Regions from separate parts of the Pseudodesulfovibrio mercurii genome, predicted to be linked through region 2. Evidence: predicted binding sites of a transcription regulator. Region 2 holds the regulator's gene; the other holds the start of a gene.

Region 1 (10,362 bases), 1.3 Mb from region 2:
CCTAACCCTATGGCGACAACTTCGAAAATTGATATTAACGAAGCACCGTAATACACTTTTTTATCTGGATTGTATTTGCGGAATGAATTCTCCCCCAAGGCTGCATCTAAAAATGTAAACACTTTGGTAAACACATCCAGCACACTATGCAATTGGTTATGATCATTTATGATTTTTAATATTGCAGTTGTTAAATAGTCGCCAAGTTCGCTTATACCTGCTAAATCCTCGTAAGATGATAATGCCAAGACAATAAATCGTGTTACCAATTCAAGGTCATATGATTCATTTATCTGTTTTTCCGAGAACAGGAATGAGCCCTTAAAAGCATCCAAGCTGGCCATGTCTTGCATCCAAGTCAAGGCGTCTTTATTCGTCATCAATATTATGCAATTTCTAACTTCTTGATCGGTTGCGTTTGAGCCGCCAGTATTCAATCTTTGAAATATTTCGTACTTTGCAATAGCATCACTTGATTTTTTTATTATCGATATATCAATTCTTGATCGTTTGATTTTAATTCTTGCTGCTTCTGGAAGTTCAATGTTGTCATCATCATTTTCTTCGACACTCCACCTCTTTCCTTCTAAGTCAGGGAGATATCTTGTCTTTACTAAAGTAAGGGGTGGCTTCTTATTGCCGTTTTCATCCACATACTCGCCCATCACCTCTAGAACAGTTGACAACCTTTGAAGACCATCAATAACCTCCCATTTTGAATCCTCTTTTTCAGCAACAAAAACGGGTGGTATTGGTATTCCCAAAAGAAATGACTCGATTAGCTTGGACTTTTGCTCCAGCTCCCATCTGAAAAATCTTTGGAATTCTGGGTGAATATCTATTTCTTTGTCCTTATACATTGTGACCAATTCATTGATCGACATTGAATAAGAGTCCGCAGAGACTGTTGCGGAATGTTGCTCAATTTCATCTATAAGCGGCATTTGGGATTCCTCTGTTTTATTTTTTTGTATTTATTAGCAAATGTTCTCCTCCGTGCCAACTGCTCATTTATCTTATGGGAGTGTGTACTTCAATTTAATTATAATTTTATCATATTCTCACACAAAATAATAGATATTTTAAAACACTGCATCTTACAATGTTTGATATTTGTCGTGGGCTAATTTTTCGCCCTTTTTGATTGGCTTCTCGTGGACGGCGGGGTAGGGTGGACCCATGCCGTTTCCCAGAGACCTGCCCCTTGAGGCCGTGTTCGCCTCCATCGCCGACGGACTGTTCACCGTGGACGCCGAGTGGAACGTGACCTATTTCAATGAGGCCGCCGAGCGCATCACCGGCATCTCCCAGGCAGACGCCCTGGGGCGCAAGTGCTGGGACGTGTTCCGCTCGTCCCTGTGCGACGGCCAGTGCGCCGTGAAGTCCTGCATCCGCAAGGGCGGGCGCATCGTCAACAAGTCCATCTTCATCGTCCGCTCGGACGGCACGACCCTGCCCATCTCCATCTCGGCCTCGCCCCTCAAGAACAAGGACGGCGTGGTCGTCGGCGGGGTGGAGACCTTCCGCGACCTGACCGACATCCACGTCTCGCGCCAGCAGGCCAAGGACATCTACCGCTTCGAGAACATCGTGGGCCGCTCCCAGGCCCTGGACAAGATCTTCCGCATCCTGCCGCAGATCAGCCAGTCCGAGGCCACCACCCTGCTGCTCGGCCAGAGCGGCACGGGCAAGGAGCTCTTCGCCCGGGCCATCCACTCCCTGAGCGCGCGCAAGGACGGGCCGTTCGTGGCCGTGAACTGCGGTGCCCTGCCCGACACCCTGCTCGAATCCGAGCTGTTCGGGTACAAGGCGGGCGCCTTCACCGACGCGCGCACGGACAAGCCGGGCCGGTTCGAGCTGGCCGACGGCGGCACGGTCTTCCTGGACGAGATCGGCGACATGCCCCAGAACCTCCAGGTCAAGCTCCTGCGCTTCCTCCAGGAAAAGACCTTCGAGCCGCTGGGCGGCGTGACCCCGGTCAGGGCCGACGTGCGCGTGGTGGCCGCCACCAACCGCAACCTCGAGGACGCCGTGGCCGAAGGCAGCTTCCGCCAGGACCTGTTCTACCGCCTCAACGTGGTCACCCTGACCCTGCCGCCCCTGACCGAGCGCCAGGAGGACCTGCCCCTGCTCATCGACCACTTCCTGGCGGAATTCAATGCCCTGCGCAACAAGGCCATCCTCGGGGTCAGCGAGGACGCCATGCACGTGCTCATGCGCCACGACTTCCCCGGCAACGTGCGCGAACTGGAAAACATCCTCGAATACGCCTTCATCCTCTGCCCGGACGGGTTCATCCAGGTGGAGCACCTCCCGGAATACCTCCTGCCCAAGGCCGGACGCCGCGCCGGGTCCGCCGGACTGTCCGGGACCATGGACGCCATCAAGCGCCGCGCCGCCCGCCAGGCCGTGCGCCGCAACAACGGCAGGCGCATGGCCGCCTGCCGCGAACTGGGCATCACCAAGGATACCCTGCGCCGCCTCCTGGCCGAGCCCGGCAAGGGCGAATAATTCGCCCCACTTCGCTCCATTAGGGCGGAAAAATCGCCCTTTTGTTTGTTCCAGCCTCAGCCAACCACCTTATTTAAATTGATATTTTATTTGGCACGCTCCATGCTTTAAAAGAAGCAACCGGTTCGGGTCCTGCCGGACTTTTTGGAGAGCGACGATGAAAACGGATTCCGCCAAGCTGATCTGCCTGGCGTGCTACCAGGACCGACTGGCCTCCGTGTGCGAGAACGCGGACGGATACAAGCTTTTTGAAATACGCGACGACAAATCTTACCCCGCAGGCCTCCTATCCCTTCCCTCAAAGGACCCTATGGACAGGACATCCGCCATATTGGCCTGCGGGGTAACCATTTTTCTGTGCGGCGCCATCTGCAACCGCACCCGGCATGCCCTGGAACGGGCCGGGATCACGGTCATCCCCTGGCTTACCGGCACCGAAGGGCAGGTCCTCGACGGATTCCTGCGCGGCGGCCTGGACGAACTGACCATGCCGGGGGCCTCGGTTTGACATTTCCCCGACTATGGTTATTTGTCAGTAACCCGGCCGCGGGCGTTCGCCGGTCGGGTTCCGCATCTACCTCTAGGGCGGCTTCGGGTCGCCATTTTTCAGGAGAACAGTATGAGTGGTTGTGAAGGATGTGCCTCCGCCTCGCCTGACGGAACCTGTACCAGCAGCACGGGCTGCGACAAGCCCGAAGATCAGAAACTGAAAAGGACCCTGGGCCGCATCAAACACAAGATCGTGGTCATGTCCGGCAAGGGCGGCGTGGGCAAGTCCACCGTGGCCGCCAACATCGCCGTAGCCCTGTCCCTGGCCGGCAAGAAGGTCGGCCTGCTCGACGTGGACGTGCACGGCCCGAGCGTGCCCCGCCTGCTCTCCCTCAAGGGCCAGCAGCCCCATATCGGCGACCAGGTCATGGAACCGGTGCCGTGGAGCAAGAACCTGTCCGTCATGTCGCTCGGCTTCCTGCTTCAGGACGACCGCCAGGCCGTCATCTGGCGCGGCCCGGTTAAGATGGGCCTGATCAAGCAGTTCGTCGAGGACGTCATGTGGGGCGACCTCGACTTCCTCATCGTGGACTGCCCTCCGGGCACCGGCGACGAGCCCCTGTCCACCCTGCAGACGCTGGGACCCACGGCCATGGCCGTCATCGTGACCACCCCCCAGGGCGTGGCCGTGGACGACGTGCGCCGGTCCGTGTCCTTCGTGGGCGAGGTCGGCAACCGCGTGCTCGGCATCGTCGAGAACATGTCCGGTTTCGCCTGCCCCGACTGCGGCAAGGTGCATTACATCTTCAAGACCGGCGGCGGTGAGGAGCTGGCCAAGGAATCGGGCGTTCAGTTCCTCGGCCGCATCCCCCTGGACCCCGCCGTGGCCGAGTCCGGCGACGAAGGTTTCCCCTTCATGAAGGTCCACCGCGACACCGCCACCGGCAAGGCCATGGAACAGATCATCGCCCCCATCCTCGCCCTCCCCGACCCGCCCAAGGCGTAGTCGAGAAGTTGAGATGACAAGGGCCCGAGGCGCACGCGCCTCCGGGCCCTTGTTCTTTTTTGCCGTCCCCCCGCCACCGGCCCCTCCTCGCACCCTCCTGGACTGTCCGCCGCCGCTTCGCGGACGGCGGCCGCGCGACGGCACGGCCGGGACGCGGCTGGCGGTGCCGGGGGAAATTGCGTAGCATGCCGCAAACACGGAGTCGCCGATGCACTGTCCCTCTTTCGTTCAGGTACGGACCCGCCCGGCACGGTCCCGCCGGACACGGCCCATGGCCCGGCCCCTCGCCCTCATCGGGGCCGTCCTACTGCTGGCCGCCCTGCTCCCGGCCGCGTGCTCGCCCGCCCGCCGGGCCGCGCCCTCGGCCTCGACCGTGACCCCGCTCACGGACCTGCGTGCCGAGGTCGCCTACGCCGAACGCATGCCCCTGCCGCCCGGCTGCACCCTGTTCCTGACCCTGGAGAACATCTCCAGCCTCAACCGCGCGGAGGGCACCGTGGCCACGGCCTTCATCCCGGTCAAGGCGGCCCCGCCCTTCACGGCCAGGGTCCGTTTCGACCCCAGGCGCATCGACTCGCGGCTGACCTACTCCCTGAACGCGCGCATCGAGCTCAAGGGCCAGGTCCTGTTCACCGGGGCCGCACGGGTCAACCCCCTGGCCCAGGGGGACGACCCCGTGTCGATCCAGGTCAGGATGGTCCGGCGCTAGCGGGCCGCAAGGCGAAAGAAAAGGCCCGGCGCATGGCGTCGGGCCTTTTTCGCGGTCGAACGGGACGGGCGCGCGGCCCGCATCCGGACTATCGGGCGATCATGGAGCGCAGCAGCTCGGCGCAGTTCTCGGTGTTGTGCCCCATGTTGTCGAGGCAGTCCACGAAGTGGATGAGCTGATAGATGTCCTTGAAGTCGATGTCCTTTTCGAAAATCTTCTTTTCCAGGGCGTTCTTGCGGCGGCGGACCTCGTCGCGCTCCCGGCGGACCTTGCGGTAGCACTCCTTGGTGCCCTCGCGGTCCAGGGACTCGCCGTTGAGCAGGCCGATGGTGGACTTCAGCGCCGGGCCGAGGAGCACGGTGCACTTGGACACGGAGTCCAGGAGGTAGATCATGTCCTTCTGGATGTCCTCGGGGATGACCACCGGGCGGATGGCCAGCCAGTGCAGGGCGTCCTGGGCCGCGTCGAGCACGTTGTCCTGGCTCTTGGTGTAGGACAGGAACAGGTGCTTCTCCACGGCCATGAACAACCCCTTGGGCAGGTGGTTGCGGATGTTCCGCTTGATGGAGTCGGCGTGGTTCTCGATCTCGTCGATGGTCTTGGTCAGTTCCTTGAACTCGCGGCAGACCCCGCCGGACACATAGCACTCCAGGGACTCGTCGATGGCGGCGATGCACTCCGCGATCTTGTCGTAGTGTTCAACCAGCCCGTCCATGGGAGAGCGCCCGCCGAGCAGACCGAAGAAGGGGATTCTGAAAAACATATGATAACCTCTACTGAAAAGGGTTGATTCGAGTGTTGTAACCTAGCTGTAACACAACCATTTGAGCAGCACAAAGAGAACTATGCTGGTCAGGGCCGCGATGGGGACGGTGGCCACCCAGTAGGCGACGATGCGCAGAAGAACCCGGAAGTCCACGGCCGAGAAGCCGCGCGCCAGGCCCACGCCGACCACGCCGCCCACGGCCGCGTGGGTGGTGGACACCGGCAGGCCGAGATTGGAGGCGATCAATACGGTGGAGGCGGCGCCGAAGTCAACGGCGAATCCTCGCGTGTTGGTCAGGGTGGTGATCTTCTCGCCCACCGTGGCCATGACCTTGTGGCCGAGCACGGCGATGCCCACGGCGATGCCGAAGCCGCCCAGGACGAGCATGGGCCAGGGCACGTCCGCCTTGGACAGGAGCACGTGTTCCTTGGCGATGAGATAGATGGCCGCCACCGGGCCGATGGCGTTGGCCACGTCGTTGGCCCCCTGGGACAGGGCCACGTAGCAGGAGGTGCCGACCTGCATCTTGCGGAAGACCCGCTCCACGCCCTCGGCGCCCTCCTCTTCGTCCAGGACGATCTTGCCCACGAAGTAGCGGGACACGGCCCAGGCCACCAGGGAGAGCAGCGCGGCGATGCCCAGCGAGACCAGCCAGTGCAGGTGCAGGGCCTTGCCCGCCGGGGTCTTGTACAGGAAGGACAGGGAGATCATGGACAGGGTCACGGCCACCCATATGGGCGCCCACTTCTTGGCCTGATGCACGAAGTGGCGCTGGAACAGGATGTACCGCCGGATGTGGGTGAAGATGAAATAGGCGATGGCCGCGGCGAAGAAGGGCGAGATGATCCAGGACAGGACGATGCCGCCCATCTTCAGCCAGTTGACCACGTCCGGGCCTCCCGCCACCAGGCCGAACCCGGTGATGGCCCCGACGATGGAGTGCGTGGACGAGACCGGCAGCGACGTCAGGGTGGCCACAAGGACCCACAGTCCGGCGGCCAGGAGCGAGGCGAACATGCCGATCATTATCAGTTTCGGGTCCGAGATGACCTCGGGGTTGATGATCCCCTTGCTGATGGTCGCGGTCACGTGGGACCCGAGGAAGACCGCGCCCACGAAGTTCAGGATGCCCGCGATGAACACGGCCTGTTTGACCGTGATGGCCCTGGCCCCCACGGCCGAGGCCATGGAGTTGGCCACATCGTTGGCCCCGAGGTTGAATGCCATGAGGAACCCGGCCCCCACGGACATGTATAGGAACAGATCGTAGATATCCATCGTATAGACCCTCTTCCGAGGGAATTGGTTAGAAGGTTACAAGGCCGAATCCCCCGGCTTGTTCAGGCGGAAGCAGAAGCGCGCTCCGCGGACGTCCTCGCCGTAGCCGTCGTGCCAGATCTCCCCGCCCAGGTTCTTGACGATGCGGCGGCAGATGGCCAGGCCCAGCCCGGCGCTGCCCGACCCGTCGATGGTGTTCTCGTCCACCCGGTAGAAGCGTTCGAACACCTTGGTGGAATGTTCACGGGAAATGCCCGGTCCCTGGTCCTCCACGCAGAAGACGATGGACTCGCCGTCGTCCTCGGCGCTGACCGTGATGACCCCGCCGTCGGGGCTGTACTTGACCGCGTTGTTGAGCAGGTTGTGGAAGACGTGCAGCAGCCCGTCGGTCTCGCCCATGACGGTCATCTCGTCGTCCGGGGTGCGTGTGCGGAAGGTGATGTCGCGCTCGGCGGCCCACACGGCCAGGTCGTCGATGGCCCTGGACAGGTGCTCGCGGCCGGACAGGGGCACGAGCTTGACCTGCTTGCCCGCCTGTTCGGACTTGGCCAGGGCCAGCATGCTGGAGATGACCTTGTCCATGTGATCCGCGTTCTTGAGCACGGTCTCCAGGAACTTGCGCGCGGACGCGGGGTCCTCCGGCGGCATGTCCAGCAGGGTCTCGGTGTATCCCTTGATGGAGGTCAGCGGGGTGCGCAGCTGGTGGGAGGCGTTGGCCACGAAATCGCGGAGGCTCTTCTCGCTGCGCTTCATCTCGGTGATGTCGTAGAAGACCAGGATGACCTTGCGCACGCCGTTCTGGTCCAGAAAGCGCTCGGCCGTGACCTCCACGGAGCGCGTGTCCATGATGTCTATCTGGATGGACCTGGGCCCGGCCTCGGGTTCGGCGATGACCTGGTCCACCAGGTCCTGGATCTCGAAGCGGCGGATGACCTCGATGGGCGAACGGCCCACGGTGGTGGCGGGCAGGTTGAACATCTCGTCCAGGGCCTTGTTGAAGGACTCCACCCGACCGTGGGAATCGAGGGTCAACACGCCCTCGCGCATGCCGCCGAACACGGCCTGGAGCTGGCCCTTCTGGTCCTGGATGAGCTCGATGCTGCGCTCGATGGACTGGGCCATGGCGTTGACCGACTGGGCCAGGGGCTTGAACTCGCCGCCGGGCAGGACGCGCAGCCGCTTGGCGTAGTCGCCCTCGCCGATGGACCGGGCCAGCTCGGAAAAGGCGCGGATGTCGCGGCTCATGTTGTGGGACATGACCACGCTCAGGAGCACGGCCAGGGCGAAGGTGCCCAGGAAGAGCCAGACCAGGTTGGTGCGCAGGAGGTCGAGCCGCGCGCTGACGTGGGAAAAGGGCACGGCCATGCGCAGGATGCCCCCGGTCACGGCGGGCACGCCCGAAAACTTCCGGGCCACGTAAAGCATGTCCTTGCCCAGGGTATCGGAGTGACGGACGTTGACGCCCCATTCGCCCTTGAGGGCGGCCAGGACCTCGGGCCGGTGGCTGTGGTCGTCGAGACGGCCCAGGTCGGCGAAGGGGACCTCGGAGTCGGCCACGACCTTGCCCTCGACGATGTAGGTGATCCGGGAATTGAGCTTGAAGGCGAGGGCGTCGAGCCACCCGGCGAAGTCCTGGGGGGACGTGAACGGCGAGTGGTCCTGGATGAGCCATTCGATGGCCTCGATCTGGTGCCGCGTGCGGATCTCCGCCTCGGTGACCAGCTCGTCGCCGACGATGCTCGTGGAGTAGAAGAAGACCACGGCCATGGCCATGAGGAGCAGCCCCCAGGTCCACAACAGGATCCGCATCTGAAAAGAGCGCAGTTTCATTGCCCGTCCTTGATGGCGCGTTCAGCGGTTACATGTTGATCGACGAGATCAAGTACCTCTTTCGCCGAACGCGTGCGCTGTGTAACACAATCGTAACCGAATTGTAATGTTTCGCAGTGTTACAGTTATGTGACAAAGGCACCCGGAAAAGGCAAGGAAAAGCGGGGGAAACCGGGCCGCGCGGGGCCCCGACGGGTGCGGAAACGGCGGCTACACTTTTGTGGAATAATTGACTTTATAGGGAAATGCAAAGAGCCGCGCCGAGTTGTCGGCGGCCGTTGTGGGGGGAGGGGGATGCATACGGCGCGCCGACCGCGCGATCTGCGGACTTGTTGCGCGGACCGGCAAAATTGTCGGCGGCGATACGAGAGGCCGACAAAATGGTCGTCCCCTTCCGGCCGCGAAAAAGGCCCGGTCCGGCACGCGATTGCGCGCTCGGGACCGGGCCGGAAAACCCGTTTCGCGCCGCCTAGAAGCCGCGCATGCACTCCATGAGGTAGGTGGAGACCTCCACCCGGCAGACGCCGTCCTCGACGATGAGGCGGACGTTGTTCTCCGGGATGAGGGCCATGTCCTCGGCCACGTCCAGCCACTTGCCCTCGACCCACTTCGGGGTCACGCCATTGGCCTCCATTTCCCTGACGGGATAGCTCTCGGCCACGACCCATTCATCGTCTTGTACAGCAGGCATATCCTTGCTCCCCGGCCCGCCGCGCTCGCGCCCGGCGGCCCCTTTGTTCGTTGTCGAAAAAACCTACACGTATTCCCGGCGGTTCTGCCCGAGCAGGCAGAAGGCCTCGTAGGTGATGGTGTTGCCCCACTCGGCCAGGTCCTCGGGGGTGACCGGGTGTTCGCCCGGACCGCCCAGAAGCCAGGCCTCGTCGCCCGGCAGGACCTCTATCCCTTCACCCATAAGTTCGGTCACGTCAACCGCGGTCATCTGCATGCAGACCCGCCCCCGGATGGGCACGCGCCTGCCGTGCAGGACCATCTCGCCCCGGTTGGACAGGGCGCGGCTGTAGTTGTCGGCGTAGCCCACGCCGACGATGGCCACCATGGCGTCGCGCTCGGCGGTGAAGGTCCAGCCGTAGCTGATGGACTCGCCCCGCTTCAGGGGGTGGACCTGCATGACCGGGGCCGTGACCTCCATGGCGGGCAAAAGCTTGCCGGGCAGCCGTTCCTCGCCCGCGCCCTCCAGGGGGTCGCAGCCGTACAAGCCGATGCCCAGCCGCATGGAATCCATGCGGCAGTTCTCGTGGACCATGCCGCCCGCCGAGTTGGCCAGGTTGGCCTCGACCACGAAGCCCGCCCCGGCCAGGCCGTCCAGGGCGGCCTGGAAGCGGCGGGCCTGGAGGGCCACATCCTTTTCCCGGCCGGGCTCATCGGCCCGGGCCAGGTGGGAGGTGGCCATGACCGGCGTGACGTTGCCGCCCTTGAGCAGGGCCGCCACCTCGCCCGCCTCTTCGGGCAGGAAGCCCAGGCGGCGCATGCCGGTGTCGAATTTGAGCCCGATGTCCAGGGGCCCGTTCTGCTCGGACGCGGCCAGGACGCGCCTGAGCTGGGCCCAGTGGGAGATGGGCGTGAGGATGCGGTCGGTCCACAGGGACTGGATGTCCTCGTCCGAGATGGGCCCGAGCAGGGCCAGGATGCGCTTGTCGCAGCCGGCCCGGCGCAGCTTGGCCGCCTCGTGGACGAAGCCCACGGCGAAGGTGTCGGCCCCGTCCTTTTCCAGGGCGGAGGCGACCTCCACCAGGCCGTGGCCGTAGGCGTCGG
Region 2 (10,362 bases):
CTCAAGAAGGACACCAAGGCCTTCGAGGCCTACAAGGCCGTGAACATCGACGAGCGGCACCGCCACCGGTTCGAGTACAACAACAAGTACATCGAGCAGTTCGAGCAAAACGGCATGGTCCTGTCCGGCACCGCCCCGGACGAGTCCCTGGTGGAGATCGTGGAGCTGCCCGGCCATCCCTGGTTCCTGGGCTGTCAGTTCCACCCGGAATTCAAGTCCAATCCCATGCACCCGCACCCGCTGTTCCGGGAGTTCATCCGGGCCGCCAAGGATGAGAAGGCCAAGATGGCCAAGAAGTAGCAGATGGCAGACCTTTATCAAGCCAGCAGGTCCGGCCCGTTCATTCTGGCCGGACCCTGCGCCATTGAAAGCCGGGAGACCGCGCTTCAGACCGCCGACGTCCTCGCCGGGCTGGCCTCGAAGCTCGGCCTCCCCATCGTCTACAAGAGCTCCTTCGACAAGGCCAACCGGACCTCCCTGACCAGCTTCAGGGGACCGGGCATGGAGGAGGGGCTCGCCATCCTGGCCGAGGTCAAGGCGGCCACGGGGCTGCCTGTGGTCACGGATATCCACCATCCGGAACAGGCCGCGCCCGTGGCCGAGGTGGCCGATGTCCTCCAGATCCCGGCCTTTCTCTGCCGCCAGACCGATCTGCTGATGGCCGCCGCCCGCACCGGCAGGGTGGTCAACGTCAAGAAGGGCCAGTTCCTGGCCCCCTGGGACATGAAGAACGTGGTCGAAAAGCTCCGCGCGGCGGGCAACGACCGCATCTGGCTGACCGAGCGCGGCTCCACCTACGGCTACAACAACCTGGTGGTGGACATGCGTTCCATCCCGCAGATGCAGGCCTTCGGCGTGCCGGTGATCATGGACGCCACCCACTCGGTGCAGCTGCCCGGCGGACTGGGCGGGGCCTCGGGCGGGCAGCGCGAATACGTCCCGGTCCTGGCCTCGGCCGCCGTGGCCGCGGGCGTGGACGGCGTGTTCATGGAGGTTCATCCCGACCCGGACAGAGCCCTGTGCGACGGCCCCAACTCCCTGCCGCTCAATCAGGTGGAGGGGCTGCTCAACCGGCTCCTGGCCCTGTGGGAGGTCGTCCGTGGCTGACGCGACCGCGCTGGCGCGGAAGATCAAGCTGCTGGTGCTCGACGTAGACGGGGTGCTGACCGACGGCGGCCTGTACTACGGCGACGAGGGCCTCCTCATGAAACGCTTCAACGTGCAGGACGGCCTCGGCATCAAGATGGCCCAGGCCGTGGGCCTTGAGATCGGGGTCATCACCGGCCTGAACCAGAGGCCGGTGGAAAACCGCGTCCGCGAGCTGGGCATCAAGTACTACTACGCCGGACATCACCGCAAGGTCCCGCTTTTCGAGGAGATGTGCGAAAAGGCGGGGGTTGCCCCCGAGGAGGCCGCCTACATGGGCGACGACTGGATCGACCTGGCCGTCATGCGCCGCGCAGGGCTGGCCCTGTGCGTGCCCAATGCGGTGCCCGAGGCCGTCGAGGCCGCGGACTGGGTGTCCACCCGTTCGGGCGGACACGGCGCGGTCCGTGAAGCCATCGCCTTCATCCTCGAGGCGCGCGGCCTCAAGGAACAGGCCCTCAAGCACTGGGTGGACTAGATGAGAGGGCGCCCCGCTCTGGTTCTGTTCGTCATCTTCGGTCTCGGCCTGCTTCTCGGCCTGGCCGTGAACTCCCTCTTCTTTTCCGATCCCATCCTGGAGAACGCGGACACCGCCGCCAAACCGGCCGTGTCCCGCGAGGACATGTTCGCCGACGCCGACGTCTCGGCCGAAGACATCGAGTTGGTCCAGGGCAAGCAGGGGAGCCTGTCCTGGAAGCTGCTGGCCAAGAGCGCCAAGTACAACCAGGAACTCGGCATCATCGCCGTGGACTTTCCCCAGCTGACCGCCTTTTTCGGCGCGGACCGCCAGGAGGTCTACGTCCAGGCCGACCGCGGCGAGGTGGATCAGGAGAACGACAACCTGTCGCTCTACGACGGGGTCAGCGGCCGGTTCGGCAATCTGGCCCTGGACGCCCAGTACCTTGATTATGTGGGCGCAATCGGTAAGGTGTACCTCAAGGGCGGCGTCACCGTGCGCCGACCGGACATGACCGTCCAGGCCAAGGCCATGGAGATCGACCTGGTCACGAGACAACTGGTGGCCGCGGGCGGGGTGGAAGCCCTGCTGGCCCCCGAGGGGCTGGGAAAGAGCCCTTTGATCGAAAACAAGGAATAAGACGTTGCGAAAAACGGTTCGCCATACGGGAATGCTGCTGATGCTGGCCCTGCTGCTGGTGCCGGTTCGGGCCCAGGCCCAGGACTGGGGCGAGGTGCGCGAGGCCATGGTCAACCTGAACGTGCGCAAGGCGCCCGCCCCGGGAGCGGAGCACGTGGTCACCCTGGCCAAGGGCCAGCGGGTGCGCACGGACTTCCCCAAGGACGGCTGGGTGGCCGTGTTCGAACTGGGTGAAAAGGACCGCGACCTCGCCAAGGCCGTGGGCTACGCCAACGCCAAGTATCTCAAGGTGGTCGAGGAGACGCCGGCCGCGCCCGCCCCGGCGCCCAAGGCCGATTCCGGCGAGGGCGAGGTCAAGGCCGAGGTGGCCGAAACCCCGCCGCCCGCCCCCGTCCCGGTGGGCGTGGACCCGAGCCGCATGCCGGTCAGGATCACCTCCGACCGCATGACCTACGACGAGACCGGCAAGGTCATCGCCTTCGTGGGCAACGTGGTCGCCACCCACGGCGAGCTGACCCTGTGGGCCGACAAGCTCTCGGCCTACCTCTCGGCCAGGACCGACAAGAAGTTCTCCGCCGACAGCGTGGACCGCATCGTGGCCGAGGGCAACGTCCGGGCCAAAAAGGGGACCACCGAGGGGACCTGCGGCAAGCTGACCTACCTGGTGGGTCCGCAGCTGCTCAAGATGGAGCGGAATCCCAAGCTTCAGGACGGCCCCAACTCCCTGACCGGCGAAGTCATCAACTTCCACATCAAGGACGACCGGTCCGAGGTCATCGGCGGCGAGCAGCGCGTCAAGGCCATCTTCATGACCCCCGGCAATCTCAAGGTGCAGTAGATGGCGGAAGGACTGCGTGCCACCAATTTGTCCAAGCGGTACGGCCAGAAAGAGGTCGTCCACGGGATCAACATCGAGCTCAACGCCCGCGAGGTGGTCGGCCTGCTCGGCCCCAACGGAGCGGGCAAGACGACCACGTTCTACATGCTCGTGGGCATCGTCCAGCCCAACACCGGCGAGGTCACCCTGAACGGGCGGCCGCTTACGGACAAGCCCCTGCACGAGCGCGCCCGCATGGGGGTCAGCTACCTGCCCCAGGAGAGCTCCATCTTCCGCAAGCTGACCGTGCGCCAGAACCTCCAGATCATCCTGGAGCAGACCGGCCTGACCTCGAAGCAGCAGCGCGTCCGGGCCGACGAGCTCCTGGAGATGTTCACCATCACCAAGCTGGCGGACCAGGCGGCCATGTTCCTGTCCGGCGGCGAGCGGCGCAGGCTCGAGATCGCCAGGGCGCTCATCCTCGCCCCCCAGTTCATCCTCCTGGACGAGCCCTTCGCGGGCATCGACCCCATCGCGGTCATCGACATCCAGGAGATCATCTCCGTGCTCAAGTCCATGGAGATCGGCATCCTCATTTCCGACCACAACGTCAGGGAGACGTTGAATATCTGCGACCGCGCCTACCTGGTCTACGAGGGCACGGTCATCCTGGAGGGAGGGCCGGACGAGATCGTCAAGTCCAGCCGCGCCCGGCAGATATATCTGGGCGAGGATTTCCGTCTCTGAGCCTTTTCCGCATCTTTTTCCGCTTTCCCGATTTACACCGTTCGCAAAGGTTGGTACACTTTTTTCATACCAGAAATATGCCCGTTGAATTTGCAATAGAAACAGGATGTTATCACAATTGTGTTGCATCCTTTAATTCACTGTGACATAGTCGAACTGAAAAAAATGGCTGCCGAATGAAAAAAATTTTCGTTATCCGGCAGCCGATAAATACAACCTCAAGCGGGTGATGAATCATGGGATTGGAACTTCGGCAACAGCTCAAGCTCTCACAGCAACTGGTCATGACGCCCCAGTTGCAGCAGGCCATCAAGCTGCTGCAACTTTCGCGGCTTGAACTGCTGGAGACGGTGCAGCAGGAATTGTTGGAGAATCCTTTCCTGGACGAGACCGAGACCGAGACCGAGGTCCCGGACAAGGCGGAGGTCCTGACCGAATCCCAGGCCGAGGAGGAACTGGTCCGCAACGCGGACTGGGAGAACTACCTCGGCGAATTCTCCTCCACCTCCAAGCAGGCCCTGTCCCGCGACCTGGAGATGCCGGAGGAGGGCATGTCCTTCGAAGCCCGCCTGGCCTCCAAGCCCTCCCTGGAAGGGCATCTCAACTGGCAGATGCGCCTGTCCAGCTTCACCGAGCACGAACTGGCCATCGGCGACGTCATCCTCGGCAATCTCGACTCCAACGGCTACCTCCAGGCCTCCATGGAGGAACTGACCGCCATGGTCCAGGCCACCCCGGAGGAGGTCGAGTCCGTCCTGACCCGCATCCAGCATCTCGACCCCGTGGGCGTCGGCTCCCGCACCCCGCAGGAGTGCCTGCTGGTCCAGATGGAGGTCCTGGGCTACGACGATCCGACGCTCATCTCCCTGGTGCGCGACCACCTGGAGGACCTGGAGAAGAACCGCTACAAGCCCCTGGCCCGCAAGTTCAAGATCTCCATGGAGGACCTCAAGGCCTACCTGGACCTGATCCAGACCCTCGACCCCATGCCGGGCGCCAATTTTTCCAGCACCGAACCGCACTATGTCAGCCCCGACGTCTTCGTCTACAAGTACGGCGAGGACTTCGTCATCATCCTCAACGAGGACGGCATGCCCCGCCTTCAGATGAACACCTTCTACATGGATTCCATGAAGGGCGCGGCCGACAAGGAGAAGGAATATTTTCAGGAAAAGATGCGTTCCGCCGCATGGTTGATGAAAAGTCTGTACCAGCGGCAGCGAACCCTGTATAAAGTAGTCGAAAGCATTGTCGGCTTCCAGAGGGCCTTCTTCGAGGAAGGCGTGACGAAACTCAAACCCCTGATCCTCAAGGAGGTGGCGGAAGACATCGAGATGCACGAGTCCACCGTGAGCCGAATCACGACCAACAAGTATGTTTCGACCCCTCACGGCATCTTCGAGCTGAAGTTCTTCTTCAACTCGGCCCTGGACCTGAACGACGGTTCCCAGGTGGGTTCGGAGAGCGTCAAGGCGCTCATCAAGCAAATGATCGCAGACGAAGACACGAAGAAACCGCTCAGCGACGAGCGCATCGGCGAGATCCTCCAGGAAAAGCTGGAAGTGAACATCGCCCGGCGTACGGTCGCCAAATACCGCTCGGCAATGGGCATTGCTTCGTCTTCAAAACGCAAGCAGTACTTCTAGTCCCTGCTTGGCACTCACAACCAGGAGGCAGCGTATGAACATCAGCTTCACTTTCAAGAACTTCGAGCCTTCCGATCACCTCAAGGGGTATGCGGAAAAGCGTTTTGAAAAGGTAGCGAAATACGTTTCCGATGCGGAGGCAGATCTCCAGGTCAACCTGCTGGTCGATAAGTTCCGCCACAAGGCGGACGTGATCCTGAACTCGGATCGCATTCACATCTCGGCCTATGAAGACTCGGAAGACATGTACTCCACCATAGACATGGTCCTGGACAAGCTGGAAGCCCAGCTTCGCAAGATGCGTGAAAAGATGAAGAATCGCCCCAGGCAGGCGAGTCCCAATAAATTGGTGCAGATGAACTACCTGTCCTACGAGGACCTTGCTTCCGGTTCGTCGCCCACCATCGTCGGCAGCGATGCATACGAGCCCAAGCCCATGTCCGTGGAAGAGGCCGCCATGCAGCTTGATGCCCGCGACAAGGAATTCCTGGTCTTCCTCAACGCGGAGACCGATGGCGTCAACGTTATCTACAAGAGAAAGAACGGCGATTACGGCCTCATAGACCCCGGTAACTAAGCATGAAACTCAGTGATTACCTGGCGAAGGAACTGATCCTTCCCGAGCTCAAGTCCGAGACCAAGTCGGACGTGCTGCAAGAACTCGTCGCCCCCCTGGGCGAGCAATATCCAGAGATGGACACGGACCATGCGGTCCGTGTCCTTCTCGACCGCGAGGGGCTGGGCTCCACCGGTATCGGCGACGGCATCGCCATCCCCCACGGCAAGCTTGAGGATCTGGGAAAGGTCATCGTGGTCGTGGGCCGCAGCCTCAAGGGCGTGGAGTTCGAGGCTCTCGACCACAGGCCCTGTACCATTTTCTTCCTGGTCCTGGCCCCGGAGCAGGTGGCGGGCATGCACCTGCGCGTCCTGGCCCAGATATCCCGTCTCCTCAAGGACGAGGAATTCCGCAAGGCGTTCCTGTCGGCCGAGGACGTCGAAGGGCTCTGGGCCCTCCTCAAGAGCGTGTAACTCCATGGGCGGACTCCGTTGACCTCGACCAATCCCTTTCCCGTGGTGATCGTCACCGGACTTTCCGGGTCCGGCAAGAGCACCGCCCTCAAGGTCTTCGAGGACCTGGGATTTTTCTGTATCGACGGGCTGCCCTCCGAGATGTCGCCCAAGCTGGCCGAGCTCATCCTGACCTTCGACACCAAGTACCGCGGCATGGCGCTCGGCATGGACCTGCGCCAGTTCGAGTTCGTGGACGGCTGGGGAAAGGCCCTGGAGGGGTTCGCCGAGTTGGGCATCACCCCGCAGGTCCTCTTTCTCGAGGCCAAGATGGCCGAACTGGTCCGCCGCTACGCCACCACCCGCCGTCCCCATCCGCTGGAGAGCCGCAACCTCGGCCTGGAAGCGGCCCTGGAGATGGAGAAGAAGCTCCTGGCGCCTGTCCGCTCGGGCGCGGCCCTGGTCCTGGACACCACGGACTACTCCATCCACGACCTGCGCCGGGTCATCCAGACCAAGTGGTCGGCCCTGGAGGACGTGGGGCTGGGCATGCGGGTGCACATCATCACCTTCGGCTTCAAGTACGGCGTGCCGTCCGAGGCGGACCTGGTCTTCGACCTCCGCTTCCTGCCCAATCCATATTTCGACAAGTCCCTGCGCTCCCTGTCCGGCCTGGACAAGGCCGTGTCCGACTACGTCCTGGACAATCCCACGGGGCAGGGCTTCATCCGGCGGTTCCACGATTTTCTGCTCTATCTTCTGCCTCTGTACGCCGAGGAAGGGCGCTACAGGATCACCCTGGCCCTGGGCTGCACCGGCGGCCGCCACCGGTCGGTTTCCGTGGCCGAGTCGGTACTGGCAACCCTGAAGGAAAAGGGGTATACGGTTTCGATCGAACATCGACACATGGAACTCGGATAGACATGGTTGCACAGACTGACAAGAAATCCGGCGTGATCGGCGTGGTGCTGGTCACCCACGGCAGCTTCGGCGAGACCCTGCTCAAGGCGGCCGAGATGGTCCTGGGTCCCCAGGAGAACTGCCTGGCCGTGGGCATCGACGTGAACAAGGGCGTGGACGAGGCCCTGGAAAATGTGCGCAAGGCGATCCAGTCCGTGGAGCAGGGCAAGGGCGTCATGGCCCTGACCGACCTGTTCGGCGGTTCGCCCACGACCATGTCCCTGTCCCTGATGAAATCGGAAAATCTCGAGGTCATCACCGGCGTCAACCTGCCCATGCTCGTGGCCACCCTCCAGGCCCGCTCCCTGACGTTGCCCGACCTGGCCGAAAAGGCCATGGTGGCGGGGCAGCAGGGAATCAAGGTCGCCGGGGCGATGCTGCGCAAAAAAGCGACGAAAAAGTAGGGATGGTGCCGTGACTCTCGTTCGTATCGACAACCGCTTGATTCACGGCCAGATCATCGAGACGTGGCTGCCCTACACCGGCGCCAAGACCGTTATCGTGGCCAACGACGAGCTGGCCCACGATATCCTCCAGCAGGAGATCATGTCCCTGGCCATCCCCCAGGCCGTGAAGAGCTCCTTCATCACCGTGGACGAGGTCCCCTCGGCCATGGCCCGCATGTGTTCCAATGCCGGCGACGGCGGGGCCATCCTCCTGTTTTCCAGCTGTGCCGACGCCCGCCGGGCCTTCGACTCCGGGTTCGGCTTCCACGTACTGAACATCGGCAACGTCCACTACAGCCCGGGCAAGCGCCAGATCTCCCCGAGCGTGGCCCTGTCCGACGAGGACGAGACCTGCCTGCGCCAGCTGAACCGCCAGGGCGTGGAACTCGATTTCCGCTGCGTGCCCAACGACCCCGTGCAGGTGAGGTTCTAGACCATGCTCGCCCAGCATTCACTCGCCTGGTTCGCCCTGGTCGCTTTTTTTTTGCCCTCTTTTCCCAGTTCCGCTCGACCGTAAGCATCGGCCTGCTTGAGCGCCCCCTGGTGGTGGGCTTCTTCTGGGGCGCGGCCACGGGGGAATACACCACCAGCCTGTACATCGCCATCTTCTTCGAACTCTTCTGGCTCGACCTCATCCCGGCCGGGACCTACATCCCGCCGCAGCTCACGGCGGCCACCTTCGCGGCCCTGGCCTTGACCACATGGTTCGGGCTGGACCAGCCGTCCCGGATCATGTTCGTGCTCTTCGCCAGCATGCCCCTGGCCTGGATCGGCACCAAGGTGGAAGGGTGGCTGCGCGAACGGGAGCAGGGCAGTTACAACGCGCTGCTCAACTGGGCGCGCAATCCGAGGTCCAAGCACCTGCCCGGCGCGCTCATTCTGCGCTCCATGGCCCGCGGGCTGCTCATGGGCTGGATCACCTTCCTGGCGGCCATCCTCATCCTCAAGCTGGGGTTGGACGTCTTCTTCGCCTTCTATCCGCCGATCTTCCTGCACCTGGGCGTGACCTGGGCCCATCTCTGGGTGGCCGCCTCCCTGGGCGGGCTCATGGCCCTGCGACTGAAGCGTGCATATGTCATCCTGGCCACGGGCATCGTCATCGTCGCCCTGTTCCTGATCCTGCCCGACTTCGGCATCTGATCCCGCTGCGGTCCCGCGCCGTTTTCGTGCCGGACCGCACTGCATGCCGACCTGCACGCGCGACGAGTTTGCGATCCTCTTCACATGGTTGACGCCGGGACCGACTCGTCCCGAAGGATTTTCCGAGCAAAATCAGCGACCGGACGTGTCTCCCAAAAGCCTTGGCAGACGCGGGCTGAGGCGGAATTATGGCGGTTCCGCGACAGGCGCAAATCTTTTCGCGCTTTTCTTACTTTGGCTGCGCTTTTAGCTTGGCAGGCGGGGCAGTTTGTGATATCTGTCACATTCTGTTTTTTTGATGCTCAAATCCATATATGGGATAATTTAATTAGGAGGACTTGATATGGCTATTTTGGTTGTTGGACACAAGAACCCTGACACCGACACCGTCGCTTCCGCGATCGGTGCCGCCGATCTGTACAGCAAACGTGGCATGGAAGCCAAGGCCGTGACCCAGGGCGAGATCGCTCCGGAGACCGCCTTCGTGCTCGGCAAGTTCGGCTTCGCCGCTCCCGAGATCGTCACCGACGCCACCGATCAGAAGATCATCCTGGTGGACCACACCGACATCTCCCAGACCATCGACAACCTGGACAAGGGTGAGCTCCTTGCCGTCGTCGATCACCACAAGCTGGGTGACATCACCACCGCCGGTCCGCTGGAAATGTGGGTCTGGCCCGTGGGCTGTTCCGCCACCGTGCTGAAGTCCATGTACGACTTCTACAACGTCGAGATTCCGGCCAACATCGCCGGCATCATGCTGTGCGCCATCCTGAGCGACACCGTCATGTTCAAGTCCGTCACCTGCACCGACGCCGACAAGGCCGCCGTCGAAGCCCTGGCCAAGATCGCCGGTGTGTCCGACGTCATGGCCCTGGGCATGGAGATGTTCAAGGTCAAGTCCGCCGTTGACGGCGCCGCCGCCAGCGAGCTGGTCTTCCGCGACTACAAGGACTTCGACATGTCCGGCAACAAGGTCGGCATCGGCCAGCTGGAAGTCGTGGACCTGTCCATGCTGGATGCCCACAAGGCCGCCCTGCAGGCCGAGATCGAGAAGGTCAAGGCCGAAGGCCGCCACTCCGTCTTCCTGCTCCTGACCGACATCATGAAGGAAGGCTCCGAGATGCTCATCGCCTCCGACGATCCGTCCGTGGTCGAGAAGGCCTTCGGCATCGCCACCAAGGGCGAGCCGGTCTGGCTGGAAGGCGTCATGAGCCGCAAGAAGCAGGTCGCCCCCAACTTCATCAAGGCCTTCGAAGCCTAGTAGTTCCATACTACTGACAGTGCGCAAAGTCGGGCCCGTCAGCGTTGTGCTGGCGGGCCTTTTGCGTTGTCCGGCCCCGGTCGCCTCGGCCG

The links. The regulator sigma-54, encoded in region 2, starts transcription at its own class of promoters, with help from an activator protein. The targets are predictions, from matches to a motif close to CTGGCACGGNNNNTGCTT.
Region 1: the regulator sigma-54 is predicted to act here: its motif matches at 2,602-2,619, upstream of DND132_RS18695 (NifB/NifX family molybdenum-iron cluster-binding protein).

Annotation. Positions count from the first base shown of each region.
Region 1 covers NC_016803.1:1,933,277-1,943,638, forward strand. Annotated here, with positions in the region: gene DND132_RS17995 (DUF262 domain-containing protein) at 1-944, opposite strand, end outside; gene DND132_RS08780 (sigma-54 interaction domain-containing protein) at 1,180-2,511, shown strand; gene DND132_RS18695 (NifB/NifX family molybdenum-iron cluster-binding protein) at 2,822-3,019, shown strand; gene DND132_RS08790 (Mrp/NBP35 family ATP-binding protein) at 3,131-4,006, shown strand; gene DND132_RS08800 (YbaY family lipoprotein) at 4,278-4,715, shown strand; gene DND132_RS08805 (DUF47 domain-containing protein) at 4,804-5,478, opposite strand; gene DND132_RS08810 (inorganic phosphate transporter) at 5,521-6,759, opposite strand; gene DND132_RS08815 (ATP-binding protein) at 6,796-8,589, opposite strand; gene DND132_RS08820 (hypothetical protein) at 9,059-9,280, opposite strand; gene alr (alanine racemase) at 9,344-10,362, opposite strand, start outside.
Region 2 covers NC_016803.1:584,229-594,590, reverse strand. Annotated here, with positions in the region: gene DND132_RS02800 (CTP synthase) at 1-300, shown strand, start outside; gene kdsA (3-deoxy-8-phosphooctulonate synthase) at 304-1,107, shown strand; gene DND132_RS02790 (KdsC family phosphatase) at 1,100-1,624, shown strand; gene lptC (LPS export ABC transporter periplasmic protein LptC) at 1,625-2,242, shown strand; gene DND132_RS02780 (LptA/OstA family protein) at 2,274-3,080, shown strand; gene lptB (LPS export ABC transporter ATP-binding protein) at 3,081-3,806, shown strand; gene rpoN (RNA polymerase factor sigma-54) at 4,043-5,452, shown strand; gene hpf (ribosome hibernation-promoting factor, HPF/YfiA family) at 5,487-6,029, shown strand; gene DND132_RS02760 (PTS sugar transporter subunit IIA) at 6,032-6,481, shown strand; gene rapZ (RNase adapter RapZ) at 6,500-7,381, shown strand; gene DND132_RS02750 (PTS sugar transporter subunit IIA) at 7,384-7,824, shown strand; gene DND132_RS02745 (PTS sugar transporter subunit IIB) at 7,835-8,299, shown strand; gene DND132_RS02740 (PTS sugar transporter subunit IIC) at 8,326-9,006, shown strand; gene DND132_RS02735 (manganese-dependent inorganic pyrophosphatase) at 9,350-10,270, shown strand.